Regions from separate parts of the Metabacillus herbersteinensis genome, predicted to be linked through region 2. Evidence: a T-box and tRNA genes for the amino acid it is inferred to sense, from the RefSeq annotation. Region 2 holds a T-box; the other holds one or more tRNA genes.

Region 1 (19,910 bases), on a different contig from region 2:
ATCATCTTTTCTTGACCTTGGTAGTTTTCAATTATTTTTTCTTCCAATTCTTTCTGATTCATATAAATTCTCCTTTAAAGGATTTAACAAGATTATTATACAGTGAAAACTGCAGGAATGAAAAAGGAAAATAGAAGGGATAAATATAGCTTTTATGAAGAATATCCTTTAAGGCGGGGGAGTTCAACAATAAGGCATGAAGTGGAAGAAATGATCCTAATGCTGCATTTCTTTGGAGTCAAGAAGCATTGGGTGGGGAAAACAAGAGAACCGTCCCTTTGTTTCCAAATTTACTCCATTCAACTATTCCATTTTCTGTGTTATAGTTCAATATTGAACTATAACAATCAGATGAACGATTTTATAATTATTTCCTAAACTAAACTAAACGAAACAAAATAAAATGAAATTTAAATGAGGTTAAATATATGAGTGTATTAACGGTTACAGACCTAAACCACGGATTTGGCGATCGTACGATCTTTGATAATGTTTCCTTCCGCTTGTTAAAAGGTGAACATATAGCTTTAATTGGGGCAAACGGCGAAGGTAAATCGACGTTTATGAATATCATTACAGGGCAACTTCAGCCTGACGATGGAAAAATAGAGTGGTCAAAGCATCAACGAGTCGGTTATCTTGATCAACATACGGTTTTACAAAAGGGAATGTCAATCCGTGACGTATTAAAAACGGCTTTTCAATATCTCTTTGACGTTGAAACGAATATTAATACCATTTATGAAAAGATTTCAGACGTTACACCTGAAGAAATGGAAAAGTTGTTAGAGGAAGTTGGTACATTACAAGACATATTAACAAATAATGATTTCTATATTATTGATTCTAAGGTAGAAGAAGTGGCACGTGGTCTTGGACTTGATGGTATAGGATTAGAAAAAGATGTTCATGATTTAAGCGGTGGGCAACGAACGAAGGTTTTATTAGCCAAGCTTTTACTTGAGAAACCAGATATTCTTCTTTTAGATGAGCCTACAAACTATTTAGACGAACAACACATTGAGTGGTTAAGACGTTACCTGCAAGAATACGATAATGCTTTTTTATTAATTTCTCATGATATTCCATTTCTTAATAGCGTTGCAAATGTGATCTACCATTTAGAAAATCAGAAATTAAATCGCTACGTGGGTGATTACAACCATTTCCTTATTGCCTATGAAGCTAAAAAAATACAAGTTGAAGCTGCCTTTAAGAGACAACAATCAGAAATTGCTAGTTTAAAAGATTTTGTAGCCCGTAATAAGGCAAGGGCATCTACCAGCAGCCTTGCCATGTCGAGACAGAAAAAACTCGATAAAATGGATGTTATTGAAATAGCACAGGAACGACCAAAACCTGATTTCAACTTTAATGAAGCAAGAACCTCAGGTAAATTAATTGTTGAGACGAAAGAATTTGTCATTGGGTACGATGAGCCACTATCAAAGCCGTTAAATCTTTATATAGAGCGTGGACAAAAAGTGGCATTAGTTGGAGCGAATGGGATTGGTAAGACTACACTCCTTCGTAGCATGCTCGGAGAAATAAGATCTCTTTCTGGTTCACTTGAACGCGGTGAACATCAGTATATTGGGTATTTTGAACAAGAAGTGAAAACGGAAAATCAAAACACGTGCATCGAAGAAATATCGAATACGTTTCCTCAGTTAAGCCAAGGACAGGTACGCGCTGCTCTTGCGAGATGTGGGTTAACTAGAAAACATATTGAAAGTAAAATATCCGTATTAAGTGGTGGAGAGCAAGCGAAAGTCCGGTTATGTAAGCTCCTTAACCAAGAAAGCAATATCCTTGTTTTTGATGAGCCAACCAACCATTTGGATAAAGATGCAAAAGCTGAGCTAAAACGAGCTTTGAAATCGTATAAGGGAAGCGTGGTCCTTATCTCTCATGAACCTGATTTTTACCAAGACGTGGTAACAGATATTTGGGACGTAGAATCATGGACAACGAAAGCCATCTAAACTTGAACGATCCGAGTAGGAGTCGCCATTTCTGACTACCCATATGAATAGTAAAAAAGGAGAGCCGATCATGATTACTCTCCTTTTTTCTTATATTTCATAAATCTTCAGTGAAACAAGATTTTACACGGCGTGCCTATGGGGAAACCTATTGACTCCACAGAGTTATATCCATTCTACTAATTGTAAATGTTTGGTGGGAGGAGGTGCCTGTCCCTGGGTGCCTCCCATATTCTAAGAATTCATCGTCAAGCTGATCAACGGCTACAATTTTGTTATTGTTCAAAATCTCAGCAAGGATGATTCTCGCTGCTGAAATGGAGTCAATATGGTCTGCGTTAAGCATGGTAACAGGCCAATACCTACATTTGCCGCGCACGTAATAATGAGTTTATCGCATATCGAGAAATTGTTATGATCAGCGGTAGATAAAGATTGCATCTCCTTGATTTACTCCATGAAGAATTTATAAAGTTATAAGAAACACGACATAAAACATAAGACAAATAGAAAACAAAAAAGCAGCTAGTCAATCTGACTAACTGCTTTTATAAAATGCTCATAATTTTGCTCATAGTCTTTTTTTATTCTGTTTTAAGTTATTTTATACGAAAAGAAAAAACCCTATTATATCAATGATTTTATTATTACATTTTCTTCTATTATATGCCCTTGATGGTTGGGCGGCATGATGTAATGATTATAAGCCCAAACTAATACTACAAAGACACTATGCACGACAGCATAGCATCTTAATTGGAGGAAGAGGGTTGATTTGTTCACCATCTTTTACAAATAAGCGACTACTACGTCAAATATATTTTATAATTATTAATTAGCAACCAGGCATCTGGAGTATAGTTCGCAAGGTAATTTTAGTAAGAAACGTAACAGACTTAGTTTCTTACTTAATGGTAGATCAGGTATTTATTTAATAACCCTCGTTAAACCCTTGTAACACAAGGGGTCTAACTGGTGGTATATTGGTGGCAGACTGGTGGCAAAACCAATCATATTACCACCAATTACATCTGTTTATATCATACATAGAAAAAATAAAGGCCTATTATATCAACGCTTTCCAACTAAATCTGTTATAATCCGATTACTTTCACTTCCTTGACAGGGAAGGGGTCGTGGGTTCGAATCCCTCACAGGTCATCAATGCAGTAGAAACCCTGCTATGACTGGTTTTTAAACATCTGTCCTACATTTGACAGTAAAGCAATTTAACTGCTAGTGTGGTAGTCAGTGAATATCAGTCAGAATCCAAAGTCCTTGGGAATGTGTAACAGCATTCTTAGGGACTTTTTTCTGTTTTCAGGAATAACAAGAAGGAGAGTCAAAGTTATGGCAAGGACTGGAGCAGAGGTAAAGCAAGGGTTAGTAGAAATAGGGATGTCTATAACACTGAGCAAACTTTTCAACAATTACATGATGCTTATCTGTTTGCAAAGAAGAGTGAGGGACTAACAGAAAGAACTCTGAATAATAAAAGGGTGGCATTACTGAATTTGATGGTAGGTGTACAATCAATACACCCTGTAACTAAAACAGATTTTAATGTGTAAGGACTTCCTTAGTCAAGTCATTAAATAGTAGACAGGATTTTTAATGCAATTATAATCTAAAAATGGGTAATGATGTATAATTAAGTTGTATTCATAATTCAGTTTTTAGGAGGAAGTCATGTCTGAGAGAAAAATAGAAAAAAACTCTTTGAAACTTTTTAAAGAGGACTTTTTAGAGTTAGAGAAAATATTTAGAAAAAAGATGCAAACCGACCAACTAGAGGTAGTTATTGAAGTAAGTGATAAACATAAGAGTGTAAAAAAAACCTCTATTGAGGAAGCATTAAATGAAAAGTTAGAGGAACAATTGGAAAGTATTCAAATGAATTTTAATGAATATTCTTTTACTGCAACGAGGGAAATTAACTTGAAATGTGCTAAATCAATTTGTTTGGTTACCATCCAAGCTGATGAGAAAAGTTGGAACAAAGAGGTTAATACAGTAAATGCAGATAAATGGGTGGATGATGTTTGGAAAACTATAGATACATTTTTGGATGAGAGAAATTCAAAGAGGTATTCTTTCTTTACAAAAATCCCTTATACTTTTTGGTTGATTATTGTTGGACTCATCATAACTCTTCTTCCATTATCTTTTCCAAATAATAAAATAGTATTTTGCATTATGACAGCAGTATCATTCAGTATTGGTACAATTTTATCTAGTAAAACAAAATGGTTTATAGAGAAATTTTCCCCAGTTAAGTTTAGCTTGTCTCCTAAAAAAATTTTATTGCCAAATGATTATATAACACAAAAGAGTTGGGAGGTTAATTTAACAATCAAGCAAGGGAAGATATTCAGAGTTATACAAAATAAATAACAAAAAATAGATATGCGGGATAGTTTTAACCAAAATGATTGAAATGTATATCGGAATGAGAATTAGTACTACTACTCCCGCAATCTCTATTACTTTATACTCAGATGAACATAAAGAAACTAAATGATTATATAAAATATAGCCAGTGAGCATTTATTACCACTGGCTTTTTTCATAATACAAATCATACTTTAAAAGGAAACCTTTCACAGACAAGAGCATAATTTTTGGTCACTAATGCGGTCACTAATGCGGTCACTAAATCGGCTATAAACCCTGTATTATTAGACTTTTTCAACTCGTACGAGTGGTCACTAATTTGGTCACTAAAGAGTAAAAGTTACGGTAGAGACACCCAAAATTAAAAACACAAAAAAACCCTCACACGCTCCTATTTCACGCTTTTCCTACTTATCCGCTCAATAATCTCCAACAAATCATCCGGCCGATGAAACTCAATCGGTGAAACACCTTTCTCAAACTGAATCGAATCCGCCTCTACTACTAACACATACCGTCCATTAATCTTCCCTAAATGAACATTCTCACCAAAATCAGCAAGCAAACCTTTAATCGACGTCTCCCCAAGCTTCATCTTCAACTCAGCCTCTGGTGTATGCTCAACAATTTGTGCCGAAGCTTCTACAACTTGCTCTGTCGTTAAACGCTCTTGAATCTCACGCTTCGGACTCGCTTCCCAAATTTCCATCTCATGTTCAAACTGTAGTCGTTCCTTACTTTCAGGCTCGTACACTTGTTGGACATGTTCTTGCACCATATGCATGACTTGCGTCTTCATAATTTCGGGCATGGATTCTTGGTAATCGACAAATTTTAAGAAGTCCTCAAAGTAACGAGCGTGTGAGGATTGGTGAATTTTCAACTCGCCAGTTTCGACCATTCCTTCTTCAGGCATGTATGGATACTGAATGGATTTCATGTTTTTTGTTGTGATCGCCATTTCCACGGTCTTTATCAGTGTTTTTTCATCAGAAATTGACGCTACTTTTGGTTCGAAGTCACATTTCATAATGAATAAAAAGGAGTGATCAAAGTATTTACGCGGTGTTGCAGATGCCACAATAAAAGCACCACCACGAACGGCACTGGTATCAAGATAGGCTCGAATGAATTCCTCGCTGCCTTTAATAAATTCTTCTTTATTTTCTGCAATAAGTGTACGGTGGAAAAGGTTGTAGTTTGGATTTGAATTTAATTCATGGCCTGGCTCGACGATAAAGTAACCAAGCTTTGTAGGTACTTGTTCAGATCTAGGATGACGGTCTACTTTTCGTTTGACAATCTTTTTTAGTTCACCATCGAGAAAGTCTTTTAAAGCACTTTGTTCATATTCTGTCGTATCTAAGGTCTGAAAGTGTTTATACGATTTATTTGTTGTATCTTCGTTTCCTTCAATATTGACGACATAAAAAGATAAATAGCGCATTTCAAAATCCAAAAAATCACCTTTTTTCTTATTTTTCAGTTCCTCAAGTATAGAAAAACATTCAGGATACGTCAATTTTATAAAATCGTAAAATTCAATAGAGTAATAGCTATTTGACTTGTTGAATACGTTTTAAAATAGTACATTTTTTTGAAGAAAATTAATTAAATATAGGTCATCAAGAGGAGGGACCATATGCCAAACTATGCACATAAGGTGAGTATTGATCTTCCAATCCAATCTGTTTGGAGTTTTGTAAGTGTAATGGATCATTGGGCACCACTTGTACCAGGGTATATGAATCATGAAATTATCAACGAGAAGGAATCCACATGGAAATTTAAAAGTGATCTTGGTGTTATGAAGAAAAAGGTACACTTAAAAGTTGAGATCATCAGCTGGGAAGAACCGACAAAAGTCACCTTTAATCTTACTGGGATCAATGAGAAGTTTGTTGGAAGTGGATATTTCGAAGCACAAGCTATCGATTCAAAAAATACGGTAGTTACTGGATGTTTAGATATTACCGCTGAAGGTACAATTTCCAAAATGGTCAATTCAATTTTAAACAAAAACCTCCCAGAGATGACGAAGGAGTTAACAGAAGCTGTGGCTGCGAAGGCTAGAGAAACTGAGATCATTAACAGATGAACGAACAAGAAGCTTAAGCATATGGCTTAAGCTTCTTGTTTGCGTTCCCGAAAAACGGGCAGAGTACAACACCGAAACGATCCCCCTGATTTAATTATCTCTGTAATATCCACTTCAATGACATCATATCCACGCTTACGTAGTTGTTCGTTGACACCATGATTTACTGGCAAACTAAAGACTTTTTTACTGCCGATAGATAAAACATTTGTACCAAGTGTGAATTGTTCATCCTTAGAAACCTCAATCAATTCATACCGAGAAGCAAGGAACTCTCTTTCTTTTTTATGAAATGCTTCTGGATAGATTAATGCTTCATTAGGGGAAAGGATATTAAAAACACAATCTAAATGTAAGTATTTTTCTGTAAAAGGAACTGCATGTACCTCATATTTACTTAGCAGATTTTTTAAATGATTAATTGCCTTTTTATTTGTTCTGTTACTGATTCCTACATAGATTGAGTTTCGATCGATGAGTACATCTCCACCTTCAATTTTGTCTCCAATTAGATTGTAATAAGATATTTTCTCGTCTTCCAACCAGGTTTTTAACAACTGTTCTTCGCCTATTCGTACATTTTCCGCCATTTCAGCAACAAAGGTTGTTGGACCTAGCGTAAACCCTATATCACGTGTAAACACTTGCTCTGGGAAGTTATCTTCAGTGGGGAGGAGGATCACATGAACGCCTTGTTTTTTTAAAGTATGTACGAATTTTTCATGCTGTTCCATTGCAATCTTTATATGTATTCCTACATCTTTAAACTTTTTTTGAGTGTCATTGATCATCGCTCGAATTTTCATATGTTTTGGTTCACATAAAATGACCTCTTTCAATGTGTCATATTCGCTATAACAGTATGTTCTATGTTGGTTTTCGGAAATTGGTAACAATATGAGGCCTCCAGGTGTAGTTTATTTACCTATAGGATGACCTATTAGAGTGCAAATATGAATGGAATTGGTAACAAAAGGAACGGCCACTGAATAGAAGGGGGCATTTTCAGAATTGCCGAAAAATTCACAAAAACTTGTAGAAGAAATAATCTTCTACAAGTTATAAAGTCAAAATTCAAATTAGTTCAATATTTGCAGGAAGGACAGTACTGGTTAAAATATCATATTCCTTTAGCCGGTCAACATTATAAGAAGAACCGAGTAATACTTCGTTATCCAAATAAGCAGGGTGACACATCACCTCGACACTTTTACCATCAGTAACCTTGTCTAGCAGCTTATCAAAATAATCAACAACTACAGTTTCTCCATAAAAATCGTGTAGAAATACATCTGTAAAAGCTTGAACACCTTCAGGAAGTTGGAGGGAGTTTCTCACAGGTAATTTGTAAGTAGTAGCTAATTTATGAACAACTGACGCAAGTTCTTTTATGCCATGAACATTATGATGACTATCAAAATGTGTTAGGTTGATTCCATATGATAATGCTCGTTCGATTTGTGCGGACCATTCTTGATAAACTTCATCGGTGTTAACACCATTATAATTAGATAGCGAGGATAACTTTTTAAAATTACCTTGTTCATTAACTAAACTGGGTACATTATTCAACAAAGGCTTCCCGCAGGTTAACACCAAATGAATACCAACTTTCAATGTAGGATGTTCCTTTGAAAGCTGTATAGCATGCTCTGTACCAGGCATATTCATCATAATAGTAGTAGAGTTTACAATCCCGTTCACATGACTATCAATAATACCATGGTTTACAGCACGACTATAGCCAAAATCATCTGCATTTACAATTAATTGTATCATTCGTTCCTCCGGTTTCTAATTATTCATACAAAAGGTAGCGGAACGCTACCTTTTTAGATTCTTTTCACCATACTTCGCTAAACGGGCTCGTGGGCTCATTTACTATCAAAAAAAACTAGGCAAATAGTTTTTATGGGCCTCAAGCATTTCATCTAAGATTTCCTTGCCAACACGATCTGACGCAACAAGTGGATTGATCGTCATGGCCAGTAAAGCGGTATTATAATCTCCTGTAACAGCTGCTTCTATCGCCACTCGTTCAAACGACTTAATTTGTTGAACTAAACCACGAACGGCTACAGGTAAATCACCGATTGCTATCGGCTTTGGTCCATCCTTCGTAATAACGGAGCTAATTTCAACCGCAGATTCATTTGGTATACTGGCGATTGCACCGTTATTTATGGTGTTCACTGGTTGAATGTCACATTTATCGGTATAAATAGAAGTGATTAACCGAACCGCTGCATCACTATAATAAGCACCACCACGCTTTTCTAATTGGGGAGGCTTAATCGATAAGTTAGGATCTTTATAGAGTTCAAATAACTCACTTTCTAATTCTTTTACAACCTCTGCGCGTGTTCCAATTGTTTCCGCGTTCCGTGTTTCCTTTTCGACCATATCCTTGGTTTTATAATAATATTGATGATAAGGACATGGGAAGATATTTAATGCTTTTAAAAATTCTGGTTCCCAGCCTAGAGCGACAATATTTTGCATCTTGATTGAAGATTTAGGATCTGTAATTAAACTGATTACTTGCTCCTTCACACTCACACCATCTAGAAATACATCAAGACCATATACCATATGATTAAGTCCAGCAAAATTTATCCGAATCCGTGAATGTTCAACATCTAATAATTTAGCTACTCCCATTTCCATTCCGATCGGAACATTACACAATCCAACGACTTTTTTTATGTTGCTATAACGCAAGACAGCTTCAGTTACCATTCCCGCTGGATTGGTAAAATTGATTAACCATGCATCAGGACACAATTTCTCCATCTCTTGACAGATTTCTAATATAACTGGAATGGTCCGAAGCCCTTTAAATAATCCCCCTGGACCGTTTGTTTCTTGCCCTAGTACACCATATTTTAGTGGGATCTTTTCGTCCTTTGCACGCGCGTCTAATGACCCAACTCGAAATTGGGTTGTGACAAAGTCTGCATTTTGTAATGCTTCTTTTCGATTAAGTGTTAAGTGAATAGAGATGGGAAGTCCAGCTTTTTCTACCATCCGTTTAGCTAAGTTGCCAACAATCTCTAATTTTTCTCTGCCTTCTTCAATGTCTACTAACCAAATCTCCGAAACTGGTAATTCATCAAACCTACGAATAAAGCCTTCAATTAATTCAGGTGTATAGGAGGAACCACCACCAATCGTAGCAATCTTTAAGTGTTTGTTCTGTATCACTAATTATCCCTCCTGATTGTGAATCTTTTGATAAATTTCAACAAATTCTTTAGCCAAATCCTTAACGGTCAGTGCTGTCATTAAATGATCTTGGGCGTGAATTAGGATTATAGGTAGATCGTAATTTTCACCGTTCGCTTCTTTTTGAATTAACTCCGTTTGATAGCGGTGAGCATGAATGAATTCTTGATCCGCATCTTGCAATTTATTTAATGCGCTTACAAAATCACCTTGTTTAGACTCTCCTATTGCTTCCATAGCAAGACTTCTAGCGTTTCCACTATGAGCAATTAAATGAAACGAAATTTGATACAACTCTTCTTTGTTCATGATAACTCCTTATGAGGATGTAGTTTGATTTTCTTCAGTGAACTTTTGTTTATCCCAAATTCTGAAGAAAGGATAATAAATACAAAAAGCGATAATCATATTAATTAGCTGCATGAAAAGTCCGGATATTTTGCCTCCTGCTGCCAAATATCCACCAATAATTGGAGGCATTGTCCAAGGAACTGCGATTCCCGCTGGTCTTGCAACAAGACCTGTTGACATTCCAATGTAGGTAACAATTGTAATGACGATCGGAGTTAGAATGAACGGAATGACTAATATTGGGTTCATTACTATTGGCATCCCAAATGTTACGGGCTCATTAATATTAAATAGCCCTGGCCCAATCGATAAGCGGCCTAATTGTTTCATTTGCTGACTTTTGGCAAGGAACAACATACAGAACACGAGGGACAAGGTAGCACCTGATCCGCCGACATAAATGAAGATATCAAAAAATTGTTGGGTGAAGATATTGGGTAAAGCATCACCAGCTTGGTAGGCTAGTCGATTTTGGTCCATTGAAGTTAACCAAATTGGAGCCATAACTCCTCCGACAATACTTGCTCCGTGTAATCCACACGACCATAGTAGCTGAATTAAAATGACTGCGACAAGACTACCTATTAAACTACCACCTAATACTCCAAGCGGCTTGCCTAGCAATTCTCCAACGATATTGTGTAGACTTTCGAAAGAGGTATTTTCAACGATTAAACGAAGAATCCAGACAATTGTAATGATGATAAAACCTGGAATTAACGCGATAAACGATTTACTAACAGCAGGAGGGACACCATCTGGCATCGTAATAACAATTTTCTTTTGAACGATAATTCGGTATATTTCGGTTGAAAAAATTGCGAGTAGCATTGCAACAAAGAGACCTTTACTTCCCATTAAAGCAGAAGGGATGGCTCCACCCACCATAATAGCCTCAGTAGCTCCATCAGCTAAAAACGGTACTTGATATGGGGTAGCCAGCAAGAAAGTTGCCACAGATATTGCGCCAGCAGTTAATGCATCTACTGCGTATTTTTCTGCCAAGCGATACGCAATTCCAAAGGAAGCAATCAATGCCATGATGTCAAATGTAGCTCCAACAGGGTAAAGCATCTTTGTTAACCATTGATCACCGAACGTTTTTGCCATAAAATCTGCATAACCAGGAATAGGCAAGAATCCTAGAATTAAGAAAACTGAACCAATAATAATAAGGGGCATGGTTAAGATAATTCCATCACGTAAAGCTTGAAGATGTCTTTGCCCAGCTATCTTTGCAGCAGTTGCCATGAATTTACCCTCGAAAAATTGACCGAATTTCCCCATACCTGTCACCCCTTATTAGATTGGATCAATCCACAAGCAAAATTCAAAACTTCCTTTCCATTACACGTGCCATAGTGCAACATGTTGATTGAATCTACAGGTATTCCTCGGGTTTGACCAACTGTTTTTAACTGAGGGAGTAAATACCGAACTTGCGGACCAAGTAATAGAACATCTGCATTCTCAATATGATTGTTAACTTCGCTTGCACCAACCGCCCAAATCTTGCATTCCAGCCCTTGATCTTTTGCACTAGCTTCCATTTTAGAGACTAAAAGACTAGTAGACATACCTGCTGCGCAACACAATAAAATGTTCATCTGTAAACCCTCCTTTCTTTGTAAGCGTTTTCATTAAAATTTGAAAATGATAAGAGCTTACTGATATTTATGGAGGTTTTTAAAAAATATGTATAGCTTTTTATATTTTCATCGCAGGAAGGTAGCTAAATTTTTGAGATTTAGTGGTTTCAGAAAATATTTAAGAGAGAGGATACAAAATGAGTATGGAGATCAAATCTCAGCGTTAGCATACTTTGGATTGTTGTTTAAAGGATAAAAGTGGGCTGTTGGGGCCATTTGAGGTATGTGGATATCAATTGTTTTTTATTTAAGTTTACAATATAATACGGATATTTATGTTAAATAAGTAAAGAAATTGTGAAGGAATGTACTCAAACTAACGGTGCAGTTTTGTACAATGAATCATTTGTTTGAATCTAGTGAGGTGGAGTACAATTAATATTACTAACGGGGACCGATAGCTTAATAGCGCTGTTGCTTCTGCAACCTCTATTGTTTTGTCCGCTAACGTGCTGAGCAGCAACAAACGATATGATATCTTTTATAACGCAGAGTATACAGTTGACGATACCAAATATCATAAGGCTATGGAATACTTAGAACATATTAGATTTAACTAAAAACAGGAGTGGACATGATTATTAAAGACTTTATTTAATACGAGGAGGTTTACTAATGAAAGAAGATCAAAACTTTTTTCCCCCTGGTACAATCCTTTCGGCTGATGTAACCGTTAATCAATCAGAGGTAGTACGTGATTTTTACAAGAAAGTCATCGGATGGGAGCATAGTGAATACAAAAGGGGGGATTACACCGACTACTTTATGACAACTACTGACGGGCAACCCGTGGCGGGTATTTGTCAAAGAGCAGGAAGTCTTGCTGATCTTCCCCTGGCGTGGCTCGTTTATTTTGGAGTTAAGGATTTACCAGCAAGTCTGGAAGAGTGTCGTAATCTTGGCGGCAAAGTTCTTACTGAGCCTCAAGGTGAGGGTCGAGGCAGTTATGCTGTCATCGAATATCCGGTCGGTGCGATCTGTGCACTCAGTCAATTCTAAATTGAAGGCAAAGAACGCCTTCAATTTAGAATCGCCTTATGCTTGTCGGGGCTGACCAAGGCGCTTGCGCTTTTGTTCTTGAAAAGGGTAACTTTTTCTTGTTTGAGCGGGTGCTTTAGCGAAAAATCGAAGCTGTCTATGGGGCAGCTTTTTCTTATTGTGCTAACGGGGGAGGATAATTAAAAAAACGGAACTTTATGCAATGTAAACCGTCTAAATTTATGGAGGTGTATGATGAAATGAAAAAAATAATGATGTCTTTTGCCTTTATTTCTGTTTTTATTTTTTTATTGGTAGGCTGCACAACAGAAGGAAAGGGAGAATTAACAAGAATGGATATGTTTATAGAAAATCAAGGCGATACTCACATTCAAGATAAAGATACTTTAGATTTATTAGAAAATTTATCAGAACAGGTCAAATGGGAACCAAATAAAGTACCTAGTATGGCTAGAGAAGCAGAGGTAAAAGCAATTTTCTTTTATGAAGTTGAGAAAAATATGCCTGAAAGATTATACGAATATGAAATCTGGTTTAATGAGGATGCAGGTACAGCAACAATTATCAGTAATGATGAAAAAGAAGGTTACGGCGAGTTAGACAAAGATAATGCAAAAGCCTTAAAAAACATTTTATTTAAGTAAACGGGTGCGTTACTTAAACTGGACGTCCTGCCACTTCAAAATCTTACATGTGGTTGTACAGAACAGGTAGTGATGCTCCACCAAACATCTTGTTCGACTATCGTCAGACCCGTGCGGGCAAGCATCCAGAAGCTTTCCTATCCGGTTTTGAAGGATACCTTCATGTGGATGGTTATCAGGGATATAATGATCTCCCCAAGGTGAAGCTAGTAGGATGTTGGGCTCACGCACGTCGAAAGTTTGACAAGGCATTAACAGCTCTTCCTCCCGAAGCCAAGAACAATGAGACGCCCACGGCTGCAGAAGAAGGGCTTCGTTTCTGCAACCAATTGTTCGAAATCGAGCGTGCTTCCAAGGATGCTAGTCCTCAAGAACGTTTGAAAATCCGTCTTGAACGCAGTCAGCCGGTGCTGGATGCTTTTTCAACTTGGCTAAAAACGCAAAGTGCACGTGTCACACCGAAAAGTACATTGGGGCAAGCCATCAAATACTGTCGTAACCAATGGTTACGACTCACTACCTTTATGGAGGACGGTCAACTCGAACTAGATAACAATCGGAGCGAGCGATCCATCAAGCCATTCGTCATTGGACGAAAGAACTGGCTTTTCGCCCACTCGATGAAAGGTGCCCAGGCAAGTGCCATCATATACAGCATCATAGAGACGGCTAAAGAGGATGGACTGATTCCGCTCAATTACCTAACCTATGTATTTGAACAACTTCCGTTGATGGATCTGTCTGATGAGTCCGTACTTGATCAGCTTCTTCCATGGTCGGAGAACACTCCAGAAGAGTGTCGTTTATCAATTAAAACTAATTAGAATATATATAAATGGCCCGCCTAAGTATAAGTGGGCCTTATTTGACGCTTACTTTCCATCTATCTATTTAACATAATAGGTACCTGTCACTAAGTACAATGTCAAAAAAACAAGCCCCCCATTTCAATAGTTAATGGGGGTGGCTTGTTTACGGATATTAAATAATTAATTCGGACTTAATGCAGTAAATGTAAATGGTACGTTTGTTCCGCTGTATAGACCTACATATACATACGCTGTACCGCCTGGAATTACACCAGTTTCATCAGCTCCAGAAGTTGCAACAGAACCAATGACTTCAAAGTTCTTATTATAGAAGAACACATCATAATCATATGCACTTTCCGAAGTTCCAGTTACGTTAAACGTATGAATTCCGTCACCATATGGTGCAGGTAATGTCACGACATATCCATCAACACCTTGAGTCGTTGGGTTTGGGTTTTGAGTCGTAACAAATTCATTTTCTGTCACAGCAAGTGTTGCATCTACTCCAGCAAGACTTCCGACTCCAGTTCCTGCGTTACCAGCTAAAACTGTACCATTTGCTACAAATGGTGCTTCTGGCTCTAATGTTAGTGGTGCAATCTTTGTTTTACCAGGACCAAATGCTTGAAGTTCTGCAACTTGAACATATCCAGAAGCATTATTTTGTGCATTTTTAACAACTAGCTTTAGGTACTTCGCTTCAATCGTATTAGCTAATTCATACTCTTTATAGTGTAAATCAGGTGCTGCTGGACGAGGTTTTCCAGTATTGAAACGACTATCGACAATCTCAGTCCAATTCTCGCCATCTGTAGAAGAGAGTAAAGTGAAATCATTTATTGTAGCGAATCGTCCTTTTGAAATATCTTTAAACGCACTTACACTTACGGTTGAAATTTTCACTGGCTTATCATTCGCTAAATCTACAACAAATTCTGCTCCAGTAAAGCCATTTTCTTGAACTTCGGATGCATATACACTTGCTTCGGTATCATCAATGGCCATTTTAACAGGATTACTGTCAGACTCACTCGATACACTAGAAACTGTTGCGCCATTAAATGATGATGCAACGTTTGGTTCAAGAGAAATTCTGAGCGCTTTATTTGACCCGGGCTCTATATTAAAGTCTTTAAGCGTACGGGAACCAAAACCTTTAGCCTGAATGGTAATGTCATAAGTTCCGGCTAACATTGGTACTCCAAATGCGCCATTATCCGTTGTCTTTACTACCGGACTAGTTCTTGCCTCAAATTCACCAATTATGATTCGTACATTTTCAATCGGCTTATTGGTCGCTGCATTTATGAATTTACCTGCGAATATACCATTTTTATCTTGAGTGGGATGATTGTATGCAGGAGTCGGATCTGTATCGTTTCCACCATTTGAACTCGCGCTAACACCTAACCCACGTTTTGAAAATGCAGACCATAATAAATCAGTATGTTTTCCACCGTAACGTGCAGTGTCAGCTGCAATGATTGCATCTCTCATATCCACCATTGATGGATTTGGAGCTGAAATCGGCATTGCGTCTACAACTAATTGTTCAACTACCTTTTCTCCTTCTTCTTTTCCAAGTGTTGAAAGTAGTGTTTCCCTTACTTCCCAAAGGATAGCTGCCCAAATTTCGCCATCAGCATGGACCTCAGGGCCAATAATGTCAAACCCGATATCTCCATATTGTAATGGACTTTCTTCTAAAGACCAGCTTCGGATTCCTCGCTCCTCATTGCCAGTTACATAAGCACCAACAACAGCTTTCTCTTGCAAACCATTTTTGATAAGATAATGCATAGCAAACCAATCACCCCATGCTTCACCCATAGATCCGGACTGGTGACTACCAAGTGATTCTCCGCCTGCTACTAATCGTGTTGATAAGGCGTGAGAATATTCATGATAAATAATACCTGCATCATAATCACCATCTGCATATTGACCTTCAAAAGAACCTGGAATTGGCTCCCATAGGAACATTCCACTCCAAGATGGAAGTCCATCTGGAAGTGTTAGCATATATGCGTTATCTCGGCCTGTATAGGTTGGCTCTCCACCTGAGAGTGCTCCTGCTTGAACCAATCCCATGATGGCATCGCCTTCAGAACCACCTTTACCAAAGTTCGTTGTTTGAAGATTACCAGCGCCTTCAACCCATCCAAGGTTATAGAAATAATCATGAAATAGATTGTGATGGTAAAATAAGCTTGTTGTTGCACTGTTCACATCATCAGCATACGAAGGGGGTGTTGTTTGACCATTTGTGTTTTGCCAAGCATTTGTGAATGGATATTTAAACTGACCTAATGGGCTTACTGGACGAACCGCTTGATCGGCAGGAGCTATAAAGTTACTCCAGTTTGCAAAGGAACTCGCATTATTTCCGAGTGTCGTTACGCCTAGGTCACTTGTCGGAAGTAACCACCCATTCGGTGATGCAGTAGCATCTCCTTTAAAAGATTTCGTGACTAGGGTTCCTCCTGCATTAGCACCAGGATAATTTTCAAATACAGAACCTTCTGGATCTAAATGTTGAGCCAGTGAACGTTCATATAACCTTTCTCCGGATTTTGCATCGATGATTACTTCTGATCCCTTTTGAAGTTCTTCAATATATAACACACGGTAAACAGGTCTAATTTCATCTCCTTTTGCAAAGACAGCTTTTTTCACATATTGTTTGGTAGGGAGAACTTTAGCACCATCAAAAACATCCCAACCATTTTCTTGGCCTAGTAAAGCAGGTGTGTAAGCTAAAGAGGGAGATTCTAAAGAAACCACTTTTTTAAGTGCATCAGTTTCTGTTAAAGTAAAATCATTTATGAAAGACTTTGCTTTTGTAACATTGCTTGTAACCGATAATATTTGCCCAGTTTTGTTTACTGCTACGATCACACGTCCACCAAAGATTGTCTGTATTCCGTCAAATGACTGTTGGAAAGTAACTGGCTGAAGCCCTGTACCAGGCAATTTATAGTTTCGAATAACTTGCAGTGAATCAATGTCATTGGAAGTTAGCCCGAATACTTCTGCATTGTTTTTTAACCATTGACGAGCAATGGTCTCAGCATCACCAGTCGTAGGTTTCGTTAAATACCCCTTATCCTTTACAATTGATGAAGGTGTTCCAAACATCGTGTTCCACTGAACTCTTGCACCGCTTCCAATTGATTCGATTAATTTATTCGTTGCGAGCAACTGTTCCTTTGAGGGAATTACGCCATTTAACACATTTCGAATATCGTATAACTGTTCATGGTTATGCGTATCCATTACATTTGTTTCAACTAATGGATTCACATTTACTGCTTGCGAGTACATTGGAATAAACAATGAGCTCGCTAAAACGGCGGTACCCAATACTGAGAATACTTTTTTCTTATTACCCATATTAAATCCCCTTTTCTTTTAAAAATGTTGATCTTTAAAAGAATTCGTAAATTTAATATTAATTCCTACCCAAAAATCAACAAATACTCAATAGGTTTTAGTAAAACACATACATTGTAGTAGGGAGGTATAGTGTTTTAGTAGTAATAGGGAGAAGTTGTTCGAGTGCCCACTAACGTTGCATAGAATCAATAAAACTCAATAAATATAAAATATTTCCACCAAATTGTCTCCGACAAATTAAAAAAGGGAACAGGCACGATATATAAAATATCACCAGCATTTGCCATCGTTTGTCCGATCCATAATAAACGAAACGATTTTTTCCCCATATAAATGCTCCTTTGCTTTATTCAGTTGTCTAATTTATAGGGGGTGTTTACATTGGGCTGTCTCCTTTTTCCGTTATCTTTTAATTAATGATATCATATTAAGAAAATTTAAAAAATAAACCTTGTTAGTGGTGATAAAAAAAGCAAAATATATGATATTAAAGAAGGTATAGGGTCGATGAATTTGCGGGGGCTTTGATTATGTTGAAATGCTTTATGCCTTTTAAATCCTATTAAAGGGGAGCTTTTCTGGAAAATCTTTGGCTAATACCTTATAAGATCGATCTTAAGCAATCGGGCGCTTATCTGAAATAAGGTAAGTGTTATTTTTAATAGCATAGATTATTCAGAAAAGTTCATAAATTTTTGCTACAATATGTTTAAAAAGTACGGGAGACAAAATAATGAATCAGTTAGCTAAAAGGTATTGGACTGCATATTGGGAGGGTCAAGGTAGAGGAAAGCCTAAGTCTGTTAGTGCGTGGCAATTTGGAGGTAATCCTGATCATTTAGCTCAATTAGTGATTGACGGTATAAAAACAGCTACATGTTCAGCACTTATTAATTATGAATTGGAAAATGAACAAATACCTTCTTTTGGGGACTATAGCATCATTCTAAATAGCAAGGATCTACCAGTTGCAATCATTAAAACACTAGAAGTCGAGATTATGCCGATGAACAAAGTTCCTGAAGATTTTGCTATTGCAGAGGGAGAAGGAGATAAAACATATCGTTATTGGAAGGATGTTCATGAAGAATTTTTTAAGGCAGAGCTAAGTAAAATAGGTCGTGAATATACAGAGGATATGATGTTAGTTTGTGAGCGATTTGAATTGGTTGATGTAAAGAAATAGAAGAATGTTTATAGATGGCAAATACAATAATATTATGACAAAACCAGCTAATAGAGGCTTTAGTGATCTTCCGCAATCGGGCGCTTATATTTAAGATAGGGAATGCTGTGGCAATCCCTTTTCTGTTTCGATAATGGGCAGTATAAGCTAACCTACTCCACCAATAAATTTCAAGCCCCTGAAATACTTAGCTTTTACACTGATTACCCTAAGGATGGAATTTGGGTAAAAGTACCAAATGGAACAAAGAAGATAACATTTAACGTGACATCCATACAATTTTAGTAATGGAGTAAAGAAATCAAAACAATTAGACTATCTTCTTATTAAATGAATAGGCGTTGAACAGTAGTACTATATTGTTAATAACACAAGTCATGTTTCTTTAATTATCTGGGGCGTTTCTGCAGCAATATTACCGCACCAAGTGTATTGCAAAACGATCTTCCGTTATCGGGCGCTTTTCTGAAATAAGGAAAGCGTCTTTCTTCATGAAAAGGGCCAGATTGTTGAAGATCGAGCATATTGACGATAAGGATAAAAGTAGAAAAATAGAAAAGACTACCATCATCATTGTGTTTTTAAAATAAGGATAAATTTGGACTAGGGAAGTGAAAAGGATGCTGAAGCAGATCCGTGCATTGGAGGATAAGCAGTTGCTTCGCGGTTTATGGTGGAATACTGGTACTTTTGCTGTTGTGTTTCTCTTATTATGCTATTTGGACGGTGATCATGATTATGTGAGTTTCCAAACAGCAGTCGTGATATTGATTGTCGTTTACATACCAGGCTTGTTGCTAATGCTGGCTATGTATGTCAAAGCAGATGCTGAAACGAGCAGGAATAGGTGCCTTGCACCTATTCCTGCTCAAATTCTCTGGCAATCCTTTCGAATGCTTCCTTAATAATCGGTCTTGGCGATGGAATACAAATTCTTTGATATTGTACACCTTCTTCTCCAAACATGCCGCCATCTTCTAATAATACGTTCGCTTTGTTATAGATGCGATCATGGACTTCTTCTGGTGTAAGGCCATATTCGCTAAAATCCATCCACATAATATAAGTGCCTTCTGGAATTCTCACTTTCACTTTCGGCATTCTTTCAGCTAAGAAATTAACAGCCCATTCCATGGTGCCGTCAATATATTCTTTCAGTTGCTCTAACCAA
Region 2 (8,470 bases):
TGATTATTCTTGTCAACAAAGTTCTAAAAATTTATTTAGAATTTACTTTTTAGGATTTATCGTTAATAAAATAAGTAGTTACTCTTCATATAATATGTACATTACACAAGCCTTTTAGCAAATAATGCTGGGCAACAATATATATGCTTGCCCAGCAAACTTTCCTTTTTACTTGCTAATTCGTTCTTTATTTCCCATATATGATCTAAGTACTTCAGGGATAATTACACTGCCATCTTCCTGCTGATAGTTTTCTAAGATGGCAGCAACTGTTCTACCAATTGCAAGCCCTGATCCATTTAATGTGTGGACATTTTCTGGTTTTCCTTTTGCTTCGCGTCTGAAACGTATATTTGCTCGACGTGCTTGGAAAGATTCAAAATTACTACAAGATGAAATTTCCCGATACGTTTCATAGCTAGGAATCCAGACTTCAATATCATACTTCTTAGCAGCAGTAAAACCTAAGTCAGCCGTACACATATTTAAGACTCTGTAAGGAAGTTCTAGTAATTGAAGCACCTTTTCTGCGTGCCCTGTTAAAGTTTCAAGCTCTTGATAAGAATCTTCGGGCTTTACAAATTTGACCATTTCCACTTTATTAAATTGGTGTTGACGGATTAGTCCTCTTGTATCACGTCCCGCAGAACCTGCTTCTGAACGGAAACATGCACTAAATGCAGCGTAGTTAATAGGTAGTTGATCTGCCGTTAGGATCTCATCTCGATGTAAGTTTGTAACTGGAACCTCAGCAGTTGGGATTAAAAAGTAGTCTTCACCAGCAATCTTAAATGCATCCTCTTCAAACTTCGGAAGCTGACCAGTTCCTGTCATACTGTCACGATTTACGATGTATGGCGGTAAAACTTCTGTATAGCCGTGCTCTTCTACGTGCAAATCAAGCATGAAGTTAATCAATGCACGTTCTAATTTTGCCCCTAGCCCACGGTAAAAGACGAAACGACTACCTGTTACCTTTCCAGCTCGTTCAAAATCTAGAATCCCTAATTCATCCGCTACTTCCCAATGTGGTTTAGGTTCAAATCCAAATTCTTTCACTTCTCCCCATTTACGAACCTCAACGTTGTCATCCTCTGATTCACCCACAGGAACGCTCTCATGAGGAATATTAGGGATTGAAAGCATCAGCTTCTCAAGTTCATTTTCTACGATGCGGAGCTCATCATCAAGTACCTTAACTTTGTCTCCAACCTCTTTCATTTCAGTGATGAGTGCATCGGCATCTTTCTTTTCTCTTTTTAAAACAGCAATTTGTGCAGAAGCTTCATTTCGTTTACTTTTTAGCACTTCTGTTCCAGAAATGAGTTCTCTTCGTTTCTGATCCAAGCCCTCAAATTTATCAAACTCAGATAAATTTTCTCCACGTGCACTTAGTTTGGTTTTAACTTCTTCTAAATTTGCTCTTAAATACTTAATATCCAGCATAATAAATTCTCCTTTTTATAAAAAATGAATACAAAAAAACTCCCATCCCTATGAAAGGGACGAGAGTTACCCGCGTTACCACCCTAGTTAAAAACACAGAGAGACTGCATTTTCCACCTCATGGATAACGGCCAGTACCGGAATAGAATACACTTGCTTATAAAGCAATTTCAACTATTCATTCAAGGATGGATTCACAAGCTACTATCACCGGTTCTCACCAACCACCGGCTCTCTTAAGATAGGTCACTTTGCTACTACTTCCTATCAACACGTTTTCGTATATTTTAGTAATTCATAATTTACTACAAGTTTTTGAAGGATGCAAGGTTTTTATACGTAATTTTTTTCCTTGGACTCTTTCACCATATTTAAAAACAACTGAGTCATACGGTGATCATTTGTTAATTCTGGATGAAAAGAACAACCAAGTAAGTGTCCTTGACGCGCCGCTACAATTCGTCCATTATGCTTTGATAGAATTTCAACATCTTCGCCAACTTCAACAATGTGCGGTGCTCGTATGAACACTCCAACAAAGTCATCTGCTACGTCTGTAATGTTAAGTTCTGCCTCAAAGCTTTCGCGTTGGCGACCAAACGAGTTCCGCTCAACCGTTGCATCCAATACACCGATGTGAGACTCGTCATAGCCAACTATATTCTTTGCGAGTAGGATGAGCCCTGCGCATGTCCCAAACAAAGGTTTACCCTGCTTTGCAAAATCCTTTAGTGGGTCTAGAAAATGATATTTATCAATTAATCGACGCATTGTCGTACTTTCACCACCAGGCATAATTAACCCATCAATTTCATCTAATTGACTAGGTGTCTTCACCACGATTGCTTCTGCACCACATGCTTCAATTGAAGTTACATGTTCTCTTACTGCTCCTTGTAAGCCTAGTACTCCGATTTTCAACATGTTTTTACCAACCGCGCTCTTGCATTCTTTGTTCTGGTAGTAATGTTGAAATCTCAATGCCCTTCATAGCAGAGCCTAGTCCTTTTGAAAGAGAGGCAATCAACTCATAATCTTCAAAGTGAGTTGTAGCTTCAACAATTGCACGAGCAAATTTTGCCGGATTTTCAGATTTGAAAATTCCTGATCCAACAAATACACCATCTGCTCCAAGTTGCATCATTAATGCTGCATCTGCAGGTGTCGCTATACCACCAGCTGCAAAGTTAACAACAGGTAGCTTTCCTTCACGTTTAATCTGAAGAAGAAGCTCAAACGGTGCACCTAAAAGCTTAGCTTCAGTCATCAATTCATCTTCACTCATGCTAGCCACTTTTCTAATTTGTCCATTTACCTTACGCATATGTCTAACAGCTTCGACGATATTACCTGTTCCAGGCTCACCCTTAGTTCTCAACATAGAAGCACCTTCAGCAATACGTCTAGTAGCTTCACCTAAATCACGGCAACCACAGACAAATGGTACGGTGAACGTACTTTTTAACAAGTGATATTCTTCATCTGCAGGAGTTAATACTTCACTCTCATCAATGTAGTCTACACCCATTGATTCAAGAATGCGGGCCTCAACAATATGCCCAATACGTGCTTTAGCCATTACTGGAATTGAAACTGCGTTCATAACAGCTTCAACGATTGTAGGATCAGCCATTCTAGCTACTCCACCAGCTGCCCGGATATCAGCAGGAACTCGCTCTAATGCCATAACAGCAACAGCACCAGCTTCCTCAGCAATTTTTGCTTGCTCCGCATTGACAACGTCCATTATCACGCCGCCCTTTTGCATTTCAGCCATACCCCGTTTTACACGATCAGTACCAATACTCATTTTGTATGTCCCCCTTATGTAAGTTCATCCCTATGTTTAGGATTTGTAATATAGACTCAATAAATTCATCTATGCTTATTTTATCCTAATTTAATATAAAATCCTATTAAAATAAACGGGAATAGTAAAACAATTCTTAATTAATAGGCTAAGAACATTATCTATAGTCAATCTTTTAGTCGAGAGAGACTTGAGACTAGCCTTAAGATTGCCGTTAGGATTGATTTAGTACCACGAGCCTAGGCTTATCATATTTTTTTAAAAAAAGAGCGAGGCCTTGGTCAGCCTTAGGCATAGCATAAGGCGATTCTAGGGTAGATGGTGGTCTTTGCCTTCAATTTAGAATTGACTTATGACCTCGAGGCAGTCAAAAACGCGACGTCAATCGCCATGACTGCACTAGCACGTCCTGTGCGTCGGGGCTAGTCGCTTGAGCTGGATTCCGTAACGCTTGCTCAGTATTAGCATTATATAAATTCTGATGTATGAAAAAAGGGTAACTAGATTCGATTTAATCTAGTTACCCTACAGTACTTAAACTTGATTTAGTTTTGTAATTTTTTTCGGATTTAAAACGCGCTTTTGCCAAATCAATGTCATAACAAGCGTGATGACTAAGAAAACTAATCCTAAAACAAAAGGATAGATAATATCAATATCATATAACAAACCTGCAAGTGTAGGTCCTAGTATGTTCCCAATACTCATATATGCATTGTTCATTCCCATCGCAAACCCTTGTTCCTCGCCCGCCATTTTTGAAATTAATGTATTAAGCACGGGTCTAAGAATTGATGTAGCAAGGAAAATTAGCAGTGTAATACCAAAGAAAAAGATATAGCTTGATGCAAATAGTGATAGGAAGAAGCCAAATGCAGCAACCCCTAAGAATATATTAAGTACCATACCTTCACCATAGTGACGAACAATTCGTTCGACGAAGAACAGTTGAACAATAACACTCACAATACCTGTTGCTGTAATCATCCATGCAATTTCCTGAGGAGTTGCTCCAAACTGATTGTCAACAAAAAGACCCAAAACAGATTCATATGCCATCAATCCAAAACTCATTACTAGAGTGATAATTAACGGAATGAAGTAAGGCATTTTAACAGATCTTACAATTTTTTTAGCCATTGACTCATCATCGGTAGTGAAATCAACTGTAACTGCTTTTTTCTCTACCTCACTATCTTTTAATACAATGATAGAAAATGCTACTGCTAATAAGGAAACAATTGCGGAGATAAGAAATGGCATCTTTAAACCAAAATCAGCTAAAAATCCACCAACTCCTGGTCCAACTACAATTCCTAGAGACATTGCTGCTGATACATAACTATTTCCTTTAGCACGTTGATCCATAGATGTTATATCCGCTACATAAGCAAAAATAGCTGGAACTAAAAGTGCAGCCCCAATTCCTCCAACTACACGCGAAGCATACAGCCACCATATTGAATCCACAGCGTAGAATATAAACATGGACAGAGTAAGTCCAGTCAAACCATAAATGATCATTTTTCGACGACCATATTGATCAGACCATTTACCAGCGATCGGAGAAAAGATCAGCTGTGCTCCTGCAAAAATTGCAATCATTAGCCCTGCAGCAGTACCACCTTGATTTATTGACTCCAGATATGCCGGTAGGATGGGAATAATGATCCCAAAACTCCCAATCGCAATAAACATATTAATCATTAGAATAATCATTTTTTTCCGGTGATCTACAGACATTTTTTGCAACCTCTCTTTCTATATAAAACATTAATTGCAATGCGAACATTTTAATCCGTTCATTATCATATATTGAAGATGCATAACTGTCAATTGGGAAGGATTTCTGTTTTATTAATCAAAAAATAACGACTTTTTTATAACTCGCAGGGTGCCGTTGATTCTAAGATTATTTGTTTTCTATCCGCAATTAAAAAAGTGCAAGCGTCCGTTTACCGATGTAAGGACCGGACAGCATCTAATCTAGTTTCTGCGCTTAGCCCTCGAGGTCATAAAAACGCTATCCACAGTTCAAGAATTTTGTAACTTCCTATACAAATATAAAAATACCATTCCAAGTATGGAATGGTATTTTTATTTAAAACCAACCTTTAACAGTGTCCGTTACACTACCCCATAAGCCGCCAAAGAAACCACCTACACCTCTCATAGAAAGAACAAACCAGTTTGCTTTTTCTACAGCTGTTTTTGTAACAAGATCTACTTGCATTCCTTTGTTTTGATCAAGGTAGCCTAATTTTTCACCTTTACCTGTATATTCGACCTTCATAATTCCAACTTTTTCTTCTTTTTTAAGAGGAGCAGTAATTTCGCCGTCCTCTGTTAACATTTTTTCATCTAGGACAAAGCTTGGCTTGTATGCGTCTTTTTCACCGTTCTTAACGACTAAAGTAAGTGCATCCTTGGTATGAACCTTCACTTCTTTTTCCTTACCTTTAACGACTGAAATTGTCGATTTTTTATCTAATTGGAAATTAGCTGGATAAACTTCTTGGATTGTGAAGTTTTTATATGCATAATCAAGCATTTTTTCCGTTTCAACAAATCTTGGAGTATGCAAGTTACCCTCCTTGTCGGTTGCGTTCATGACAACCGAGATGACACGCATTCCATCTCGTTCTGCTGTTGCAGTAAAACAAGATCCTGCTGATTTAGTAGAGCCTGTTTTTAAACCGTCGACACCTTCAGTTTCAAAAACTAGATCTTGCAACATCCAGTTCCAATTTGGCATATTTGTTTTATCCTCGGTACCTTCTCTAAAGACCTTTTTTGGAATACTGGATGTCTCAAGGATTTCTGGATAATCTTGAATTAAGCTTTGCGCAAGCTTTGCCATAGCACGAGCTGACATTTTATTTTCTGCATCTGCTTCAGTTCCATCAGGGTGCTGTCCAAGTAAATCACCGTTTTCTAATCCCGTTACATTAACAAACTGTGTATTCTCTAGTCCTAATTCCTTTGCTTTGTCATTCATCATTTTTACAAAGTTTGACTCAGAGCCTGCAATTATTTCTGAAAGACCGATCGCTGCACCGTTCGCAGAGTATATAGCCATTGCTTCATATAATTCCTTAACGTTGTAAGAGCCGTCTTGTCTTAATGGGACATTTGATAGATTAGTATTTTGTGAGATTTTGTAAACATATTCACTCGGAGTGTACGTTTGATCCCACTTGATTTTACCCTTATTAATTGCTTCTAATACTAAATACTCGGTCATGACCTTCGCCATACTTGCAATAGGAAGCATTTCATCTATATTTTTCCCATATAAAATTGTTCCAGTTGAAGCCTCTACTATGATTGCTGACTTTGCGCTTACATCAATTGGTTCTCCTTCTGCATGTACACCTGAAATCGGTGCAAAAATAGTTAGTACTAAAAACAATGCCAAAAGAGTTATCAATACACGCTTAAACATCTTATTGTTCAATTTTTCACCCTCCATTTTTAATTTATCTATTTATAAGTTCTAGTCTTATTTTTTAGAAACACAAATTCGATTCTATCACACATAGCAAAAAAAAAATAGACAGAGTTAAGACTCTGTCTATTTTTTCGTAAATTGTCATAATTTACAGGATTATTGACCTATTTCCTTATGATAAAGAATAATTAGGCGCTTCTTTTGTTATTTGTACATCATGTGGGTGACTTTCTCTTAAGCCAGCACCAGTCATTCGGACAAATTGTGTATTCTCACGAAGTTGTTGAAGGCTTTCTGTTCCACAATATCCCATTCCAGAACGAATTCCACCAACTAATTGATAAATTGTATCTGTTAAAGGTCCTTTATAAGGAATTCTTCCTTCAATTCCCTCTGGCACAAACTTTTTATTTTCTTCTTGGAAGTAACGATCTTTACTCCCCTTCTCCATCGCACTAACTGATCCCATTCCACGATATACTTTAAACCGTCTACCTTGATAGATTTCAGTTCCTCCTGGACTTTCCGTAGTACCAGCAAGGAGACTACCCAGCATGACCGCGTGACCGCCGGCTCCAAGAGCTTTTACCATGTCTCCAGAATATTTAATCCCACCGTCGGCAATAATTGTAACACCGTGTTTTCTTGCTTCTGTTGCACAATCATATACTGCTGTAATTTGAGGAACACCTACACCTGCGACTATACGAGTTGTGCAGATTGAACCTGGACCTATTCCAACCTTCACAACATTTGCACCCGCTTCAATTAAATCCTTTGTAGCTTCAGCTGTCGCAACGTTACCAGCTACTATATTTAGATTAGGGTACATATCTCGTATTTTTTTAACTGTTTCTAGTACACCATTTGAATGACCATGTGCAGTATCCACAACAATTACATCAACACTTGCTTCAACTAGTTTTTTTATCCGTAGCATTGTATCTGCTGTCACACCCACAGCTGCGCCTACTAATAATCGGCCTTGATTATCTTTTGCAGAGTGTGGGAACTCAATTACCTTTTCAATATCTTTAATTGTAATTAACCCTTTTAAGATACCGTTCTCATCAACAAGAGGGAGTTTTTCAATCTTATATTTCTGAAGGATGCTTTCTGCTTCTTTTAATGTTGTTCCTACAGATGCAGTAACGAGATTTTCCTTTGTCATAACATCGTTAATCATGATTGAGTAATCCTGAATAAATCTCATATCGCGATTGGTGATGATACCAACAAGTTTTTGCTCTTCAAGGTTGTTTACAATTGGAACTCCAGAGATGCGATACTTACCCATTAAATGTTCAGCATCATATACTTGGTGATCTGGGGTTAAAAAGAATGGGTCGGTAATTACGCCTCGTTCTGATCGTTTTACCTTATCAACTTGTTCTGCTTGCTGTTCAATTGACATGTTTTTGTGAATAATACCTAGACCACCTTGTCTAGCCATGGCAATTGCTAACTCAGCTTCTGTGACAGTATCCATTCCTGCGCTAATAATTGGGATGTTTAACTTTAATGTAGGTGTAAGTTCAACCTTTAAGTCTACATCTCTCGGTAAAACTCCAGATTTAGCTGGAACGAGCAAAACATCATCAAACGTAAGACCTTCTTTTACAAATTTTTGTTCCCACATAGTAAATCCCCCTCTTTTTCAGCAAAATATTATTAGTAGAGTATCAACTGCATGACTGACTGTCAAGGAAGTAATGAAGTGTTTAAATATTTAGAATTCAATAATTGGAGTGTTTATTACTATG

What was found. A T-box is a leader RNA that pairs with one kind of tRNA and senses whether it is charged. The one in region 2 lies ahead of serS (serine--tRNA ligase), so its partner is inferred to be a tRNA-Ser.
Region 1: it has a tRNA-Ser gene. The T-box ahead of serS (serine--tRNA ligase) is inferred to sense a tRNA for this amino acid. The anticodon was not compared.

What each region holds. Positions count from the first base shown of each region.
Region 1 covers NZ_JBHLVO010000023.1:52,978-72,887, reverse strand. The annotation lists partial or broken gene yxiS (protein YxiS) at 1-62, opposite strand, end outside; gene ACFFIX_RS20285 (ABC-F family ATP-binding cassette domain-containing protein) at 429-1,985, shown strand; gene ACFFIX_RS20280 (hypothetical protein) at 2,134-2,331, opposite strand; tRNA gene ACFFIX_RS20275 (tRNA-Ser) at 3,046-3,146, shown strand; gene ACFFIX_RS20270 (hypothetical protein) at 3,675-4,379, shown strand; gene ACFFIX_RS20265 (DUF3900 domain-containing protein) at 4,771-5,838, opposite strand; gene ACFFIX_RS20260 (SRPBCC family protein) at 6,022-6,477, shown strand; gene ACFFIX_RS20255 (dimethylarginine dimethylaminohydrolase family protein) at 6,504-7,373, opposite strand; gene chbG (chitin disaccharide deacetylase) at 7,552-8,256, opposite strand; gene ACFFIX_RS20245 (6-phospho-beta-glucosidase) at 8,362-9,678, opposite strand; gene ACFFIX_RS20240 (PTS sugar transporter subunit IIA) at 9,685-10,011, opposite strand; gene celB (PTS cellobiose transporter subunit IIC) at 10,021-11,340, opposite strand; gene ACFFIX_RS20230 (PTS sugar transporter subunit IIB) at 11,346-11,660, opposite strand; gene ACFFIX_RS20225 (VOC family protein) at 12,318-12,701, shown strand; gene ACFFIX_RS20220 (hypothetical protein) at 12,941-13,345, shown strand; partial or broken gene tnpC (IS66 family transposase) at 13,366-14,169, shown strand; gene ACFFIX_RS20210 (M36 family metallopeptidase) at 14,335-17,550, opposite strand; gene ACFFIX_RS20205 (hypothetical protein) at 17,739-17,882, opposite strand; gene ACFFIX_RS20200 (ASCH domain-containing protein) at 18,287-18,739, shown strand; gene ACFFIX_RS20195 (hypothetical protein) at 19,360-19,644, shown strand; gene ACFFIX_RS20190 (MalY/PatB family protein) at 19,598-19,910, opposite strand, start outside.
Region 2 covers NZ_JBHLVO010000050.1:1,266-9,735, reverse strand. The annotation lists gene serS (serine--tRNA ligase) at 169-1,446, opposite strand; T-box leader at 1,499-1,726, opposite strand; gene pdxT (pyridoxal 5'-phosphate synthase glutaminase subunit PdxT) at 1,780-2,370, opposite strand; gene pdxS (pyridoxal 5'-phosphate synthase lyase subunit PdxS) at 2,375-3,256, opposite strand; gene ACFFIX_RS26625 (MFS transporter) at 3,791-4,999, opposite strand; gene ACFFIX_RS26620 (D-alanyl-D-alanine carboxypeptidase family protein) at 5,358-6,713, opposite strand; gene guaB (IMP dehydrogenase) at 6,880-8,346, opposite strand; gene ACFFIX_RS26610 (YaaC family protein) at 8,456-8,470, shown strand, end outside.